One region of the Pseudomonas sp. zfem002 genome, then DNA from elsewhere that is predicted to be linked to it. Evidence: predicted binding sites of a transcription regulator. Region 1 holds the regulator's gene; each other region holds the start of a gene.
What was found. The regulator FliA, encoded in region 1, starts transcription of late flagellar genes. The targets are predictions, from matches to a motif close to CTAAAGTTTNNNNNNNNNNNGCCGNTAA.

Region 2: a site for FliA is predicted at 2,646-2,673, ahead of motA (flagellar motor stator protein MotA). Genes of this name have one in related genera too.
Region 3: a site for FliA is predicted at 2,909-2,936, ahead of RTI28_RS02575 (methyl-accepting chemotaxis protein). Genes of this name have one in related genera too.

What each region holds. Positions count from the first base shown of each region.
Region 1 is NZ_JAVYJH010000001.1:283,097-288,381, forward strand. Features, by position in the region: gene flhF (flagellar biosynthesis protein FlhF) at 1-1,304, shown strand, start outside; gene fleN (flagellar synthesis regulator FleN) at 1,425-2,258, shown strand; gene fliA (RNA polymerase sigma factor FliA) at 2,255-2,995, shown strand; gene RTI28_RS01260 (chemotaxis response regulator CheY) at 3,102-3,476, shown strand; gene RTI28_RS01265 (protein phosphatase CheZ) at 3,496-4,284, shown strand; gene RTI28_RS01270 (chemotaxis protein CheA) at 4,297-5,285, shown strand, end outside.
Region 2 is NZ_JAVYJH010000016.1:118,393-123,677, forward strand. Features, by position in the region: gene RTI28_RS18770 (TIR domain-containing protein) at 10-480, shown strand; gene motB (flagellar motor protein MotB) at 700-1,725, opposite strand; gene motA (flagellar motor stator protein MotA) at 1,729-2,580, opposite strand; gene RTI28_RS18785 (HDOD domain-containing protein) at 2,712-4,247, shown strand; gene RTI28_RS18790 (rhodanese-like domain-containing protein) at 4,294-5,103, shown strand; gene asd (archaetidylserine decarboxylase) at 5,113-5,285, shown strand, end outside.
Region 3 is NZ_JAVYJH010000001.1:571,732-577,016, reverse strand. Features, by position in the region: gene RTI28_RS02580 (hypothetical protein) at 1-820, opposite strand, end outside; gene RTI28_RS02575 (methyl-accepting chemotaxis protein) at 1,225-2,850, opposite strand; gene RTI28_RS02570 (hypothetical protein) at 3,118-3,345, shown strand; gene RTI28_RS02565 (cell division protein ZapA) at 3,342-3,644, shown strand; partial or broken gene RTI28_RS30220 (cache domain-containing protein) at 3,766-4,896, shown strand; gene RTI28_RS30215 (methyl-accepting chemotaxis protein) at 5,023-5,285, shown strand, end outside.

The sequences.
Region 1 (5,285 bases):
GTTTTTTCGCCGCCGATATGCGTCAGGCCATGAAGCTGGTTCGCGATGAGCTGGGGGCTGATGCCGCCATCATCGGCAACCGACGGATTGCTGGCGGTGTCGAGCTGACGGCTGCGCTGGACTACAAGCTGTCCGCTCTCGCGCCGCGGGTGCCCAACGTCGAGCTGGAAGACGAGCTGCGCAAGACCGAATCGCGCATCGCCACCGCCCAGGCCGAGCTGAGCAGCCGCAACGACACCGATACCGGCAACCGCCAGCTGTTCGCCGGCCTGCCGCTGACCGCCTCCGAGCCGCTGGTCGAGCCCCGTCTCGAAGAGCTGGCGCCGGCCCCGGTCGCCGCCCCGGCGGCCCCGGCCATCGACCAGCGCCTGTTCGATTCGATGCGCTCCGAGCTGTCCGGCCTGCGCGAGCTGCTGGAAGTCCAGCTCGGCTCGCTGGCCTGGAACCAGCTGCAGGGCGCCAAGCCGCACCAGGCCAACCTCTGGCGTCGCCTGCAGCGCATCGGCCTGTCCGGGCCGCTGTCGCGCGACCTGCTCGACCTCACCCAGGACATCGTCGACCCGCGCCACGCCTGGCGCATGCTGCTGGCGCACCTGGCGCGGATGATCCATGTGCCGGAAGCCGAGCCGATCGAGGAGGGCGGGGTGATCGCCATGGTCGGTCCGGCCGGCATGGGCAAGACCACCACCCTGGCCAAGCTGGCCGCGCGCTACGTGCTCAAGTACGGCGCGCAGAACCTGGCCCTGGTGAGCATGGACAGTTTCCGCATCGGCGCCCAGGAGCAGCTGAAGACCCTCGGGCGCATCCTCAATGTCTCGGTGACCCATGTCGATCCCGGCCAGTCCCTGGCCCAGGCGCTGGACCCGCTGCTGCGCAAGCGCGTGGTGCTGATCGATACCGCTGGCCTGCAGGCCAGCGACCCGGCCCTGCGCATGCAACTGGAAACCCTGGCCGGTCGCGGCATCCAGGCGAAGAACTACCTGGTCCTGGCCACCACCAGCCAGAAGCAGGTGCTGACCGCCGCCTACCACAGCTACAAGCGCTGCGGCCTGGCCGGCTGCATCCTGACCAAACTCGATGAAACCGCCAGCCTGGGCGAAGTCCTCAGCCTGGCCATCAGTCACGAATTGCCGGTGGCCTATCTCACCGATGGCCCGCGCATTCCTGACGACCTGCACCTGCCACGGCGGCACCAGTTGGTGAGCCGCGCGGTGAGTGTGCAGATGCAGGACGAGCCGAGCGAAGAGGCCATGGCCGACATGTTCGCCGACCTGTACCACAGTGACGGCAAGCGAGTCGGCTGAGGTGGATATGTATCAGTTGCAAAGTACCTGCATCACAGGGTCCGCGTGGCAGTTCGCGGTTGTAGCCAGCGCGGCCCGTCATGTGGCCTCGGTCTAAGCAAGACAAGGTAAAGAACAAATATGGGTAGCATGCATCCCGTACAGGTGATCGCCGTGACCGGCGGCAAAGGTGGCGTTGGCAAGACCAACGTGTCGGTGAACCTCTCGCTGGCACTGGCCGAGCTCGGTCGTCGCGTCATGCTGCTGGACGCCGACCTTGGCCTGGCCAATGTCGACGTACTGCTCGGGCTCACCCCCAAGCGCACGTTGGCCGACGTCATCGAAGGCCGTTGCGAGCTGCGCGACGTCCTCCTCCAGGGCCCCGGCGGTGTGCGCATCGTCCCGGCGGCCTCGGGCACCCAGAGCATGGTGCACCTGGCTCCGGCGCAGCACGCCGGGCTGATCCAGGCCTTCAGCGAAATCGGCGACAACCTCGACGTGCTGGTGATCGACACCGCCGCGGGTATCGGTGACTCGGTGGTCAGCTTCGTCCGCGCCGCCCAGGAAGTCCTGCTGGTGGTCTGCGACGAACCGACCTCGATCACCGACGCCTACGCCCTGATCAAGCTGCTCAACCGCGACTACGGCATGAGCCGCTTCCGCGTGCTCGCCAACATGGCGCAAAGCCCGCAGGAAGGGCGCAATCTGTTCGCCAAGTTGACCAAGGTCACGGATCGCTTCCTCGACGTCGCCCTACAATACGTCGGTGCGGTGCCCTACGACGAGTGCGTGCGCAAGGCGGTGCAGAAGCAGCGAGCGGTCTATGAAGCCTTCCCGCGTTCCAAGTGCGCGCTGGCTTTCAAGGCGATCGCCCAGAAGGTCGATAGCTGGCCGCTGCCGGCCAACCCGCGCGGACACCTGGAATTTTTCGTCGAACGTCTGGTGCAACCTACCAGCGCGGGACCTGTGCTATGAGCGCGAGCGGCTACCGTATGTACAGCAAGGCCTCCCGTGACGCCCAGTACGAACTGATCGAGCGTTACGCCCCATTGGTCAAGCGGATCGCCTATCACCTGCTGGCGCGGCTGCCGGCCAGCGTGCAGGTGGAGGATCTGATCCAGGCCGGGATGATCGGTCTGCTCGAAGTCGCCAACAAATACGACTCGAGCAAGGGCGCCAGTTTCGAGACCTATGCCGGTATCCGCATCCGTGGCGCCATGCTCGACGAAGTGCGCAAGGGCGACTGGGCGCCGCGCTCGGTACACCGCAATACCCGCATGGTCAGCGACGCGATTCGTGCAATTGAAGCAAAAACCGGCCGTGACGCTAAAGATCACGAGGTTGCTGCCGAACTTCAATTGAGTCTCGATGATTACTACGGGATTTTGAACGATACCTTGGGCAGTCGCCTGTTCAGCTTCGACGACCTGTTGCAGGACGGCGAGCATGAAGGTCTGCACGAGGATGGCGCCAGTGCCCAGCTCGAGCCCTCGCGCGATCTGGAGGACGAACGCTTTCAGGCAGCCCTGGCCGATGCCATCGCCAACCTGCCGGAACGCGAGCGTCTGGTCCTGGCGCTGTACTACGACGAAGAGCTGAACCTCAAGGAAATCGGTGAGGTCCTGGGGGTCAGCGAGTCGCGCGTCAGCCAGTTGCATAGCCAGTGCGCGGCCCGTCTGCGCAGTCGGCTGGGGGAATGGCGGGCGCGTTGAACGCAGGTTCGATGCAGTCGTGACAACGTGGTAGCCGGAATTGATTGAACGCGCGTTCAGCGCTGAGCGCGTTAAAGACTGCTTGGAGGTCTAATTGAACAAAGAAATGAAAATCCTCATCGTTGACGACTTTTCGACGATGCGGCGGATCATCAAGAACCTGTTGCGTGATCTGGGCTTCACCAACACGCACGAGGCCGACGACGGCACTACCGCGCTGCCCATGCTGGAAACCGGCAACTTCGACTTCCTGGTCACCGACTGGAACATGCCTGGCATGACCGGTATCGACCTGCTGCGCAAGGTGCGCGCCGAAGAGCGTCTGAAACACCTGCCCGTGCTGATGGTGACTGCCGAAGCCAAGCGCGAGCAGATCATCGAAGCGGCCCAGGCTGGCGTCAACGGCTATGTGGTCAAGCCTTTCACCGCCCAGGTGCTGAAAGAGAAAATCGACAAGATCTTCGAACGCGTCAACGGCTGAGGCGTGCAACGGGGGCGCTATGGACCATAAAGAATCATCTTTGGGCGACTTCGAGTCGACCCTGAAGAAACATGCCCAGGAGCTGGTCGCGAGCCTCGAACGAGGCCAGTTCGGCGACGCGGTGCAACTGATCCATCAGCTGAACCAGACCCGTGACCGCGGCCTGTACCAGGAAGTCGGCAAACTCACGCGCGAACTGCACAGTGCGATCGTCAGCTTCCAGATCGACACCAACGGCCCGCAGGCCGAGGAAATGTCCCAGATCACCGACGCCACCGAGCGCCTGGCCTATGTGGTCAAGCTCACCGAGGCGGCGGCCAATCGCACCATGGACCTGGTCGAGCAAGGCACCCCGGTGCTCCACGAGCTGGGCGACGAAGCCCGCGCGCTGCAGATCGACTGGCAGCGCTTCATGCGCAAGGAAGTGGCGGCGCCGGAGTTTCGCGAGCTGGTCCAGCGTGTCGACAGGTTCCTCGCACGCAGTGCCGAGGACAGCCACAAGGTCGGCGGTTACCTCAACGACATTCTTCTGGCCCAGGACTATCAGGACCTGACCGGCCAGGTGATCAAGCGCGTGACTTCGCTGGTCACTGAAGTCGAAAAGAATCTGCTCAAGCTCGTGTTGATGGCCAGTCAGGTCGACCGCTTCGCCGGTATCGAGCATGACCGCCAGGAAATGCTTGCCGAGAGTGACCAATACAAAAATCCGACTCGGGGTGAAGGACCACAGATTCATGCCGATAAACGGGAAGACGTCGTGTCCGGTCAGGACGATGTCGATGATCTGCTGTCCAGCCTGGGTTTTTAGGGAGCACGTTTGATGAGCTTCGGCGCCGATGAAGAAATCCTGCAGGATTTCCTGGTAGAGGCCGGCGAAATTCTTGAGCAACTGTCCGAACAACTGGTCGAGCTGGAAAGCCGTCCGGATGATGCCGACCTGCTCAATGCAATCTTTCGCGGTTTTCACACTGTAAAAGGGGGCGCCGGCTTCCTCCAGCTCAACGAGCTGGTGGAGTGCTGCCATATCGCCGAGAACGTCTTCGACATCCTGCGCAAGGGAGAGCGCCGGGTCGATGCCGAACTGATGGACGTGGTCCTGGAAGCCCTGGACACGGTCAACAGCATGTTCGGCCAGGTTCGCGAGCGCAGCGATATCACCCCGGCCACGCCGGAACTGCTCGGTGCCCTGGCGCGCCTGGCCGAGCCTGCCGGCGCCGAAGCGGCCGCCGCACCCGCGCCTGTCGCGGCGGAGCCGGAGCCCGAACCCGCCGCCAGTGCCGCCGGTGACATCACCGACAGCGAATTCGAGCAGTTGCTCGACTCGCTGAGCGCCGTGCATGACGCCGCGCAGGCGCAGGACGAAAACGTCGCCAGCGACGAAATCACCGACGCTGAATTCGAATCCCTGCTCGACCAGTTGCATGGCAAGGGCCAGTTCGCCGCCGACGGCCTGCCGGGTGTCAGCGCCGCCGCTCCGGTGGCCGAGGTGGGCGCCGAACCGAGCGACGAAATCACCGACGCCGAGTTCGAAGCGCTGCTCGACCAGTTGCATGGCAAGGGCTCCTTCGTCGTCGACGGGCTGCCCGCTGCCGGGGCGGCTGCCGTGGTCAGCGAAGCGCCGGTTGCCGCCGGTGATAGCGATCACATCACCGAACACGAGTTCGAAGCGCTGCTGGATCAACTGCACGGCAAGGGCAAGTTCGCCGCCGATGCCGTGGCGAGCGCCGCTCCAGCCGCCGCGGCCGCGCCGGCTGCTGCCGCTGCTGTCGCCAAACCGGTGGCCCGGCCCGCACCGGCTGCCGCGAGCAA
Region 2 (5,285 bases), on a different contig from region 1:
CGCTTCGTGATGCCTGTATTCATCAGCTACCGCCACCCTGACCGCCTCGATGCGTTCGTGATCAACGAACGGCTCAAGCTCGAAGGTATCAATACCTGCCTCGAACTGTTCGACCCGCAGGCCCAGCAGACCACCGACGATACCTGCACCCTGCTCAACACCAATATCAATGCCTGCACCCACATGATCACCGTGCTCGGCCAGGGCGGCCTGGATGAATGGTGGATCCCCTTCAGCCTCGGCAGCGCGACCCAGCTGAACCGCCGCCTGGCCTTCTATCAATGCGAAGGCAGCCTGCCCAGCTACCTGGAGCGCTGGCCCACCCTGACCCGGCGCGAGCATATCGACCTGTTCGTCAGCGCCTACCATGACGAGCAGACCTTCCGCCGCGCCATCAGCAAGGATGCCGGCGAGACCAACCGCAACAACGCGGAGTTCTTCCACACCGATCTCAAGGCCCGCCTGCGCCGGGGCTTCTGACGACATGCAATACACCGCATGCCTGCACTGCCGCCGTAGGAGCGTGGCTTGTCGTGTGACGAACCACCGCGAAGGGCTGCGCAGCAGTCCCGCTTGTGATGTGTCTGGGGACCGTGGCCCGGTCCTTCGCAGGCAAGCCACGCTCCTACGAGGACAGATGACAGCCCCATGAAAAAAGCCCGCCCGAATCACTCCGGGCGGGCTTTTTTAAGCTGGCGCTTACTGCTTCTTGCCAGGCTCATCCATCTTCAGGGTACCGTCCTCGAAGATGTTCAGCTTCTCGCGCAGCTCATGGGGCTGCAGCGGTTCGGCTTCCGGCTGCGGTGCCGGCGCCGCGGCACCTGGTTGGGCCGGCGCGCCCGGTGCGGCGGCATCCGGGGCGGGATTGTCCGGCGCCGATTGCTCGCCTTCGATGGCCCGCTGCGCCTTCTTGGTCAGCACGACGATGTCGATGCGCCGGTTGACCGGATTCAGCGGATGTTCGCGGTCGAACAGCGACGACGAGGCATAACCCACCACCCGCGCCACCTGACCATCCGGATAGCCACCAGCGACCAGCGCACGCCGCGCGGCGTTGGCGCGGTTGGCCGACAGCTCCCAGTTGCCGTACTCGCCACTGCCGGCATACGGCTTGGCGTCGGTGTGGCCGCTGACGCTGATCTTGTTCGGCACCGTCTTGATGGTGTCGGCCATGGCCAGCAGGATGTCTTCGAAATACGGTTTCAGGCGCGCGCTGCCCAGGTCGAACATCGGCCGGTTCTCGGCGTCGACGATCTGGATGCGCAGGCCGTCCTGGGTGATCTCGAAGAGGATCTGGTCCTTGAACTTCTGCAGATCGGGGCTCTGTTCGACCTTGTTCTGCAGCTCCTGCAGGACCAGTTCGAGACGCTCGCGCTCCACCTGCTCGGCCAGGCTCTCGGCCTGCTCGGGGCTGATCACGCTGCTTTCCGGCGTCGGCTCGGCCTTCTCTTCCGGGTTGATGGTCTTTTCCGGCGCCAGCTGCGGCGAACCACCGAGGTCGATGATGTACGGCGTGCCGCTTTCGGAGAACCCGATCGGGTCCTTGAAGTAGCCGGCGATGGCGATCTTCTGTTCCGGCGTGGCCGTGGACAGCAGCCAGAGCACCAGGAAGAACGCCATCATCGCCGTGGCGAAGTCGGCGAAGGCGATCTTCCACGCACCGCCGTGGTGACCGCCGCCGAAGCGCTTGACGCGCTTGATGATAATCGGCTGATTGTTTTCCATGGATCAGCGACCGCGGACTGCTTGTTCCAGCTCGGCGAAGCTCGGACGGTGCTTCGGATAGAGCACCTTGCGCCCGAACTCGACCGCCAGCGACGGCGGCATGCCGGAAGCCGAAGCCACCAGGGAAGCCTTGATCGCTTCGTAGGTATTCAGCTCTTCCTTGGCGTCATGGGCCAGCGAGTGCGCCAGCGGACCGAAGAAGCCGTAGGCCGCGAGAATACCGAAGAAGGTACCGACCAGCGCCGCACCGACGTGCAGGCCGATGGACTTCTGGTCGCCGTCACCGAGGGACGCCATGGTCACCACGATACCCAGTACCGCCGCGACGATACCGAAGCCGGGCATGCCGTCGGCGATACCGGTCACCGCATGGGACGGGTGCTCCAGCTCTTCCTTCAGGCTCAGCAGCTCCATGTCGAACAGGCCTTCCAGCTCGTGGGGGGCCATGTTGCCGGTGGACATGATGCGCAGGTAGTCGCAGATGAACGCGGTCATGCGCTCGTCTTTCAGCACCGCCGGGTACTTGGCGAAGATGGGACTGGCGGCGGCATCCTCGATGTCGCCCTCAATCGCCATCATGCCTTCGCGGCGGCTCTTGTTGAGGATCTCGTAGACCAGACCGAGCACTTCTATATAGAAGGCATGGGAAAAGCGGCTGCTGAACATGCTCAGCGACTTTTTCACCACATGCATGGTCATGTAGCCAGGGTTGGCCTGGAGGAATGCACCGAACGCAGCGCCGCCGATGATCAGCACCTCGAAAGGCTGGATCAGGGCCGCGATCTTGCCGTGGGAGAGCACGTATCCGCCAAGCACGCTCGCGAATACGACGATGATGCCGATAATTTTAGCCATAGATAGAAAGCACTTACTGTCGGGTCTCGGGTCGGGGGCGGAAGTTCGTAAAACTCTTCTTCTACTTATCGGCAGTTCTGCGCCAGACTATAGCCAGTCAAGGCGAAAAGCCAGCTTGGCCCAATTCCAGCATGCCTAGTGAAACCATCGTGCCAACTACGAATCCGAAGACTCTCGACGCCTGGATCAAACGACTGGATAGCACTCACCTTCCGGTTCCCTGCCATAGCCACGACCGCGTGAAAACCGCCATCGCGGACAGTCGCCGGTCGCTGCGCGACATTGCCGAAGTCATGCAGGATAGTCCGGCTTTGGTGCTCAGTGTGATGCGCGAAGCCAATCGCCATACCCACGCCAGCATCGCCGAGCCGGCGGAAAACCTCGAAGTTGCGCTGAATCGCCTGGGCCTGGCCCGCGTCGAGTCGCTGGTGGAGCGCCTGCCCACGGCGCCGGCCAACGAGATTCCCCTGGCCCTGCGCCAACTGCAGATGATCAGCCAGCATGCGAGCCAGCAGGCCAGCGGCATGTTCGCCAGCCGTCTCGCCCGCCTCTGGCAGGACATTCACTGGGGCAGCCTGCTGTTTCTTGCACCGCTCTGGCCACTTGCCCTGACCCACCCGCAATTGCTGGAGGAGTGGGAACTGCGCGTGGTGCACCGCGGCGAGCCGGCACCGAAAGTGGAGCGGGAACTGTTCGGCGTGCGCCTGCTCGGCCTGTGCCAGGCCCTGGCCGAGTTCTGGCGCCTGCCGACCTGGGTCACCCAGGGTTACCACCTGCTGCAGGAAGAGCGCCGGCTGCTGGTCAAGGTCATGCATATCGCCCGCGACCACAACCCGCTGCGCCAGCAACAGCGCCTGGACGCCGATCCGGCGTTGCGCCGCTGGCTCAACCACCCGGCCAATACCGTGCTGCTGGCCAACGGCCTGGCCCTGGCGTCGCAGCATGCGTGGACCGGCACGCACATTCAGCGCTGGCAACAGTTGATCGCGCTCTACCTGCAGGTGCCGCTGGAGGATGTCCAGGGCCAGAGCCACCATCAGGCCGCGCAGAGCGCGCGCAAGCACGCGCTCGAGGGGGTGTTCCATCCAGCGCAGATGCTGCTCTGGCCGTGGGATGCCTGCTACGTGCCCCGCGGCATGCAGCAGGCGGGGACGCCGGACACCAAGGCCCTCGGCGACTGGCGCAAGTTCTGCGCCGAGCTGCTCAGCGAGCCCAGCCCGTTCTCCAACGCCATGCACCTGACCGGCTATGCCCGCGACGCCCTGCAAGCCTGCGGGATGAAACGGATCCTGCTGCTGATGAGCGACAGGACGCAGAGTTTCCTGCGCGTCCATCAACTGGCCGGGATACCGGCGCAGGCGGCCAACCTCACCGTGCCGGTCACCCAGAGCAAGCTGCTGCAGCGCCTGCTGGCGCAATCCGCGCAATTGCGCCTGACCCCGCAGAACCACGCGCAGTTCTCCGCCCTGCTGCCCGCCAGTCTGCGCGCGCTGTTTCGCGGGGAGCACCTGCTCCTGCGTTCGCTGTCGAACAACGGCAAGGTGGTGATGGTGCTGATGGCCGACCAGGGTGGCGGACCGTTCTCGGAAGTCAGCGTGCAGGCCTTCGCCAGGACCGCGCAGTGCCTGGAACGTGCCCTCGCCACCTTCAGCAACCGCAGCGCCTGACCCTGCGCTACAATCGCCACCCTCTGATCCGATCTGGAGTATCTGGATGACCGACTTCTCTGGCTTGCCCCTGGTGATCGAACCGGCGGACCTGTTGCCACGCCTCGACTCGGCGGAACTGATCCTGGTCGACCTGACCAGCGTCAATCGCTATGGCAGCGGCCACCTTCCCGGCGCCCGCTTCGTCGATCCCAAGCGCACACAACTGGGCCAGCCACCGGCACCGGGCCTGGCACCGGCCAAGGCCGAGCTGGAAAAGCTATTCGGAGAACTGGGCCATCGTCCCGACGCCACCTACGTGGTCTACGACGATGAAGGCGGCGGCTGGGCCGGACGTTTCATCTGGCTGCTGGATGTCATCGGTCACTCGCGCTACCACTACCTCAATGGCGGGGTGCAGGCCTGGCCGGCGAACAAGCTGAGCACCGACGTCCCGGCCAGCGCCGGCGGCCCGGTCAACCTGGTGCTGCACGACGAACCCACTGCCACCCGCGAGTACCTGCAGAGCCGCCTCGGCGCCGCCGACCTGGCGATCTGGGATGCGCGCAGCCCCGGCGAATACCGCGGCGAGAAGGTCCTCGCCGCCAAGGGTGGGCACATCCCCGGCGCGGTCAACTTCGAGTGGACCGCCGGCATGGACCTGAACGACGCCCTGCGCATCCGCAAGGACATGCCGCAGATCCTCGAACAGCTCGGCATCAGCAAGGACAAGGAAGTGGTCACCCACTGCCAGACTCACCACCGCTCGGGCTTCACCTACCTGGTGGCCAAGCACCTGGGCTACCCACGGGTCAAGGCGTACGCCGGCTCCTGGGGCGAATGGGGCAACCATCCGGACACGCCCGTCGAAGTTTAAGGAAACCCAATGAAATCCCGCTTGTTCATCATCAGCCAGTACCTGCTGCCGCATCACCTGCTCTCGCGCCTGGCCGGCTGCATCGCCGAATGCCGCGTGCGCTGGTTCAAGAACGCCTTCACCACCTGGTTCGCCAAGCGCTACCAGGTGGACATGTCGCAGGCCCTGGTCGAAGACGTCAC
Region 3 (5,285 bases), 290 kb from region 1:
GGCCTTTGGCTTTCAGGGGCGTGTCGGAGAAGGCGAAGAACTGTGCGTGGCCGTACAGGCCCATGCTGCCGATCATGCTCAGCGCGAGCAGCAGCAAGGCCGTCGTCCCCAGCCCGGGGATGAACCACTCCCCGAGCATTTTCAGGCCCGTCACGGTATCCACGGCCGGTATCGCCGAGGCCATCAGCGCCCCCAGCGACATCATCCACAGCGCCGGCACGGTCATGCCGGCGTAGCTGGGGGTTCCGGTGTTGGCGAGCGGTGTCAGGGCGAGCTGCCACAACCCCGCCAGCAAGGCCAGCAAGCCGAAGGCCGGCCAGGAAAAGTCCAGATGGCGCGGTGCGCTGTCCACCTCCAGTTGCACCACCGCGCCCAGGGTCAGCAGGGCGAACACCAGGATCGACGGCAGGGCCAGCAGCGCCTGCCAGCGGTACAGCAGGGGTGGCCCGAGAAAGGCCAGCAGCGCCGCGCCGACCAGCGCCAGCACGGCCCAGTTGACGGGCATGCCGGGCAGCAGGTGCTGGGCCATGCGCGTGAGGATTTCCAGATGAATCATGTGCAGTACCAGGCCGATGGGCAGCAGCAGGCGGCTGATGGACCTGTCGCGAAACCGCGCGGGCGCGAGGCTCGCCAGCAGGACCACGGGAATGATCGCCAGCAGCGACTGCCACAGGGTGAGGCCCTGCAGCGGACCGAGAAAACCGATCAGCAGGGGCCCCGGGAGGAAGTTGCTGGTGAACCAGAACGCAGCGGTCTGACGGGGTTGGTCGAGCGTCGTGTGGGAAGATTCGACGGTGCTGCTGGCGGCGGCCTTGTTCATGGGGGTCTCGACGTTCAGAGGAGGGTTGGGACGGCGAGAGGGTAGGGAGTGCGGGGGGAGGATGGCTGAGGGAAATTGATTCAAATCGTGCGGGGGCAAAGCGGTGGATCAGGTGTCCGCGGGGTGGTTTCTGTCGGGAATGGCCGATTTTGTAGGAATTGGTTTTCAGGCTTGGCGTTGGGTGTTGTTCAGTGGTGTAGGTGGGGTTGGGAAATTTCGATGGAATCTGAAATTTTCCTACCTGTGCTGTCGAGGATATGAACCTGTAGGAGCGGGCTTGCCCGCGAAAGGACCGCGTAGCGGTCCCAAAATTGCGTTGTCGACTCGATTTTGGGGCCGCTGTGCGGTCCTTTCGCAGGCAAGCCAGCTCCTACGGGGGTTTTTGCGTGTCTGTCCGTTCGGAATCAGACCCTGAACCGCGCCACCAGCCCGTTCAAGCCCACCGCCAGCCGCGACAGCTCGGCACTGGCCGCGCTGGTCTGGTGCGCGCCGGTCGCCGACTGCACCGACAGGTCGTTTATGTTGACCAGGTTGCGGTCCACTTCCCGCGCCACCTGGGCCTGTTCTTCGGCGGCGCTGGCGATCACCAGGTTGCGCTCGTTGATCTGCGCCACCGCGCCGGTGATGGTTTCCAGGGCGCTGCCGGCACCACGGGCGATGCTCAGGGTCGACTCGGCACGCTCGGTGCTGTTGCGCATCGAGCCCACGGCCTGCTCGGTGCCGCCCTGGATGCTGCTGACCATGCGCTCGATTTCCGCGGTGGACTGCTGGGTACGGTGCGCCAGCGCGCGCACTTCGTCGGCGACCACGGCGAAGCCGCGTCCGGCTTCACCGGCGCGGGCCGCCTCGATGGCGGCGTTGAGGGCGAGCAGGTTGGTCTGGTCGGCCAGGCCGCGGATCACGTCGAGCACCTTGCCGATATCGCGGGACTGCTCGGCCAGGTTGCCCACCAGCACCGAGGTGCTCTGCACGTCAGTGCTCATGCGTTCGATGGCGCTGACGGTCTCCATCACCAGGTCGCGACCGTCGGTGGCCGAGCGGGTCGCCTCGGCGGACGCCTCGGAGGTACTGACCGCGTTGCGTGCCACTTCCTCGACGGCGCTGGTCATCTCGGTGACCGCCGTGGCGGCCTGCTCGATCTCGTTGTTCTGCTGCTGCAGGCCGCGGGCGCTTTCTTCGGTGACGCTGTTCAGCTCTTCCGCGGCCGAGGCCAGCTGGGTGGCGGAACCGGCGATCTGCTGCAGGGTGTCGCGCAGTTGCTCCTGCATCTTCGCCATCGCCTGCTGCAGGCGCGCGGCTTCGTCCTTGCCTTCCGGGCGGATGCTGTGGGTCAGGTTGCCGGCGGCGATCTGCTCGGCCACGCCCAGCACTTCCTCGATCGGCTTGACGATGCTGCGGGTCAGGATGATGGCGCAGAGGAAGGTCAGTACGGTGGCGGCGATCAGCAGTCCGATGACCAGGGTGAAGGCGCTGGTGTACTGGTCGGTGGCGGCCTGGTTGATGTCGCGGGTCTGGTCGGTGTTGATCTGCACCAGCTTGTCCAGGTTCGCGGTGATCTGCTCCATGTTCTGCAGCAGTTCGCGGTTGATCATCTCACGGATCGCCGGCAGGTCGTTGGCCTGGGAGTGCTGGACCATGCGGCTTTCCAGCTGGCGGTACTGGCCGAGGGCCTGGACGTACTGGTTGTACACGTTGCGCTCTTCGTCGCTGGCGATCAGCGGCTCGTAGACCTTGCGCGCGGCGTCGATCTGGTTGTTGCGCTCGGCCAGCTGGCTGACGGTGTTCTGCAGCAGGTCCGCTTCGCGGTTGATCATCAGGCGATAGGACAGGGTGCGCAGGCGCAGGGTCAGCAGGTTGATCTGGTCGAGGGCCTTGATGCTCGGCACGGTGATCTGTTCGATGTCTTCGCCGGCCTGGCGAATCTTGCTCATCTGGGTCAGGGCGAAGGTACCCAGGGCGAGCATCAGCGCGCCGATCAGGGCAAACCCCAACAGCGCACGCGGGGCGATGTTCATGTTGCGTAGGGACATGGTCGGATCCAAATCAAGGGACGCGATCCATGCGCCGAGGGAGAGATTGCTTTTAAAACTATCGGTATTAACCGATCGGACTTGAGGGTTTGTCCTACAAAAAACATCGCCTTTTCCTCGCTTTACCGACCAAATGCAGGAACCGGGTGATCCAGATCAGGTCAATGTGCACCAGCGCGGGGCTCTGGCCCCGATATTTCTGGCGGCTCGGTCACGTTTTCTTTATCGTGTGCGCCCCCGTAATTTCCCCCCTTGGAGACGGCGATCATGCTGGACACCACCCTGAGTCAACTGGAACAACTGGTCGGCGAACTGCTGCAGAAAAATCAGCAGCTGGCCGAGCGCAATGCACAACTGGAGGCCGAACTGGCCCAGGCCAAGGATGAAAACGAAAGCCTGCAACTGAACCTGATGGAGCAGGAAGAAAAGTACGGCGCCACCAACGCCCGCATCCAGGCCCTGATTGAACGTGCCAGCGGTACCGTCAGCGCATGAACGAGTCCGCGCAGACGATCAATGTCGTCTCGATCATGGGCAACGACTACTCGATCAAGGCCCCGGCGGGGCAGGAGCGGGTACTGGCCGAAGCGGTGCGGATGCTCAAGACGTCCCTGGCCGACACCAAGCGCAGCTACCCGTCGCTGATCGGGGACAAATTGCTGGTTCTCGCGGCGCTGAACCTGTGCTCCCAGCAGATCGCCCTGCAGCAGGCGCATCAGCAAACCCTTGACCGTTATCAAGAGCAAGTCAGCGCCACGGTCGAGGCTATCTCCCAGGCAATCGACAACGCCTGATCCCTGTCGTGGGAGCCACCCTTCGCGGCTCCCACTGCCACTTCATCCTTCTCTGCCTGCCAGCGGTGGCGTTGCCGTCAGCGATCCTGACCGATAGGTCTGGAAAAATCGTATACCTCTGATGTATACAATTGGCCTGTCACTTGCAGTACAGGTTCTATTTCTCAGAGGACGACCCATGCAGTTCTGGCGGCGCAGTATTCAATGGCAACTGATCGCAAGCATGGGCGCAGCCCTGTTGGTCAGCATTTTGATCGTGGTTGGCATCTACACCGTGGCGGTCAATCGCCTGACCGAGCGTTACCTGGTCGACACGGCCTTGCCGGCGAGCATTGAGGCGATTCGTAACGACATCGAGCGCATGCTCGGCCGGCCCCTCACCGCTGCCGCCGACATCGCCCACAACACCCTGCTGCGCGACTGGCTGGCCGCCGGGGAAAACCCCGAACAGGCCCCGGCCTTCGTCGACTACCTGCACGCGCTGAAAGAGCAGAACCAGGCGTTCACCGCCTTGTTCGCGTCCACCGTGAGCAACCACTACTACAACGAGAAGGGCCTGGATCGCACGCTAAGTCGGGACAATCCGAAGGATAAGTGGTTCTACGGTTTCATCGATAGTGGCGACAATCGCATGCTCAACATCGATATCGACGGCAGCACCGGCGAGCTCGCGCTGTTCATCGACTATCGGGTGGAGAAGGACGGCAAGCTGGTGGGCATTGCCGGCCTGGGCCTGCGCATGACGGAAATGTCCGAGCTGATCCACAACTTCAGCTTCGGCGAGCGCGGGCGGGTCATGCTGGTGCGTGGCGACGGCCTGATCCAGGTCCATCCGCAGAACGAATTCGGGGGCAAGCGGCACCTGGCGGAGCAGATCGGCGAGGCCGCGGCGCAGGCCGCCCTGGCACCGCATGACGGTTTGCAGAGCAGCCGCTTCGAGCGCGATGGCGAATCCTTCGTCGCCCTCAGCCTGCCGCTGCGCGGCCTGAACTGGCATCTGGTGGCCGAAGTGCCGGAGGCGCAGATCTATGCCGAGGTGCATGAAACCGTATGGCTGACCAGCCTGATCGGCGGGGCGGTGGCGCTGTTGTCGCTGCTGCTGGTGGTGCTGCTGGCGCGGGGCATCGTGCGGCCGATCCGCCAGGTCACCGCCGCGCTGGTGGCCATCGGCGATGGTGGTGGCGACCTCAGCCACCGTCTCGACGACAGCCGTCGCGACGAACTGGGCGACCTGGCCCGCGGTTTCAACCGTTTCCTCGACAGCCAGCGCAAGCTGATCGGCGAAGTGCTGGGCACCAGCGAGCAGCTGCGCACGGCGGTGGGGCAGGTGATCCATGTGGTGGTGAGTACCGCCGAGCGGTCCGGCAAGCAGCAGGAAATGACCGAGATGGTCGCCACCGCGGTGCATGAAATGGGCCTGACCGTGCAGGACATCGCGCGCAATGCCGGCGAAGCGGCGCACGCCTCGCAGACCGCGCGGGACGAGGCGCTGGAAGCGCGCCAGGTGGTGCAGCGGTCGATTGCGCATATCGAGGGCATGTCCGGCGAGATCGGCACCGCGGCCGCGGCGGTGAGCCAGCTGGCCGAGGAAGTGGCCTCGATCGACAAGGTGCTGGCGGTGATCCGCAGCATTTCCGAACA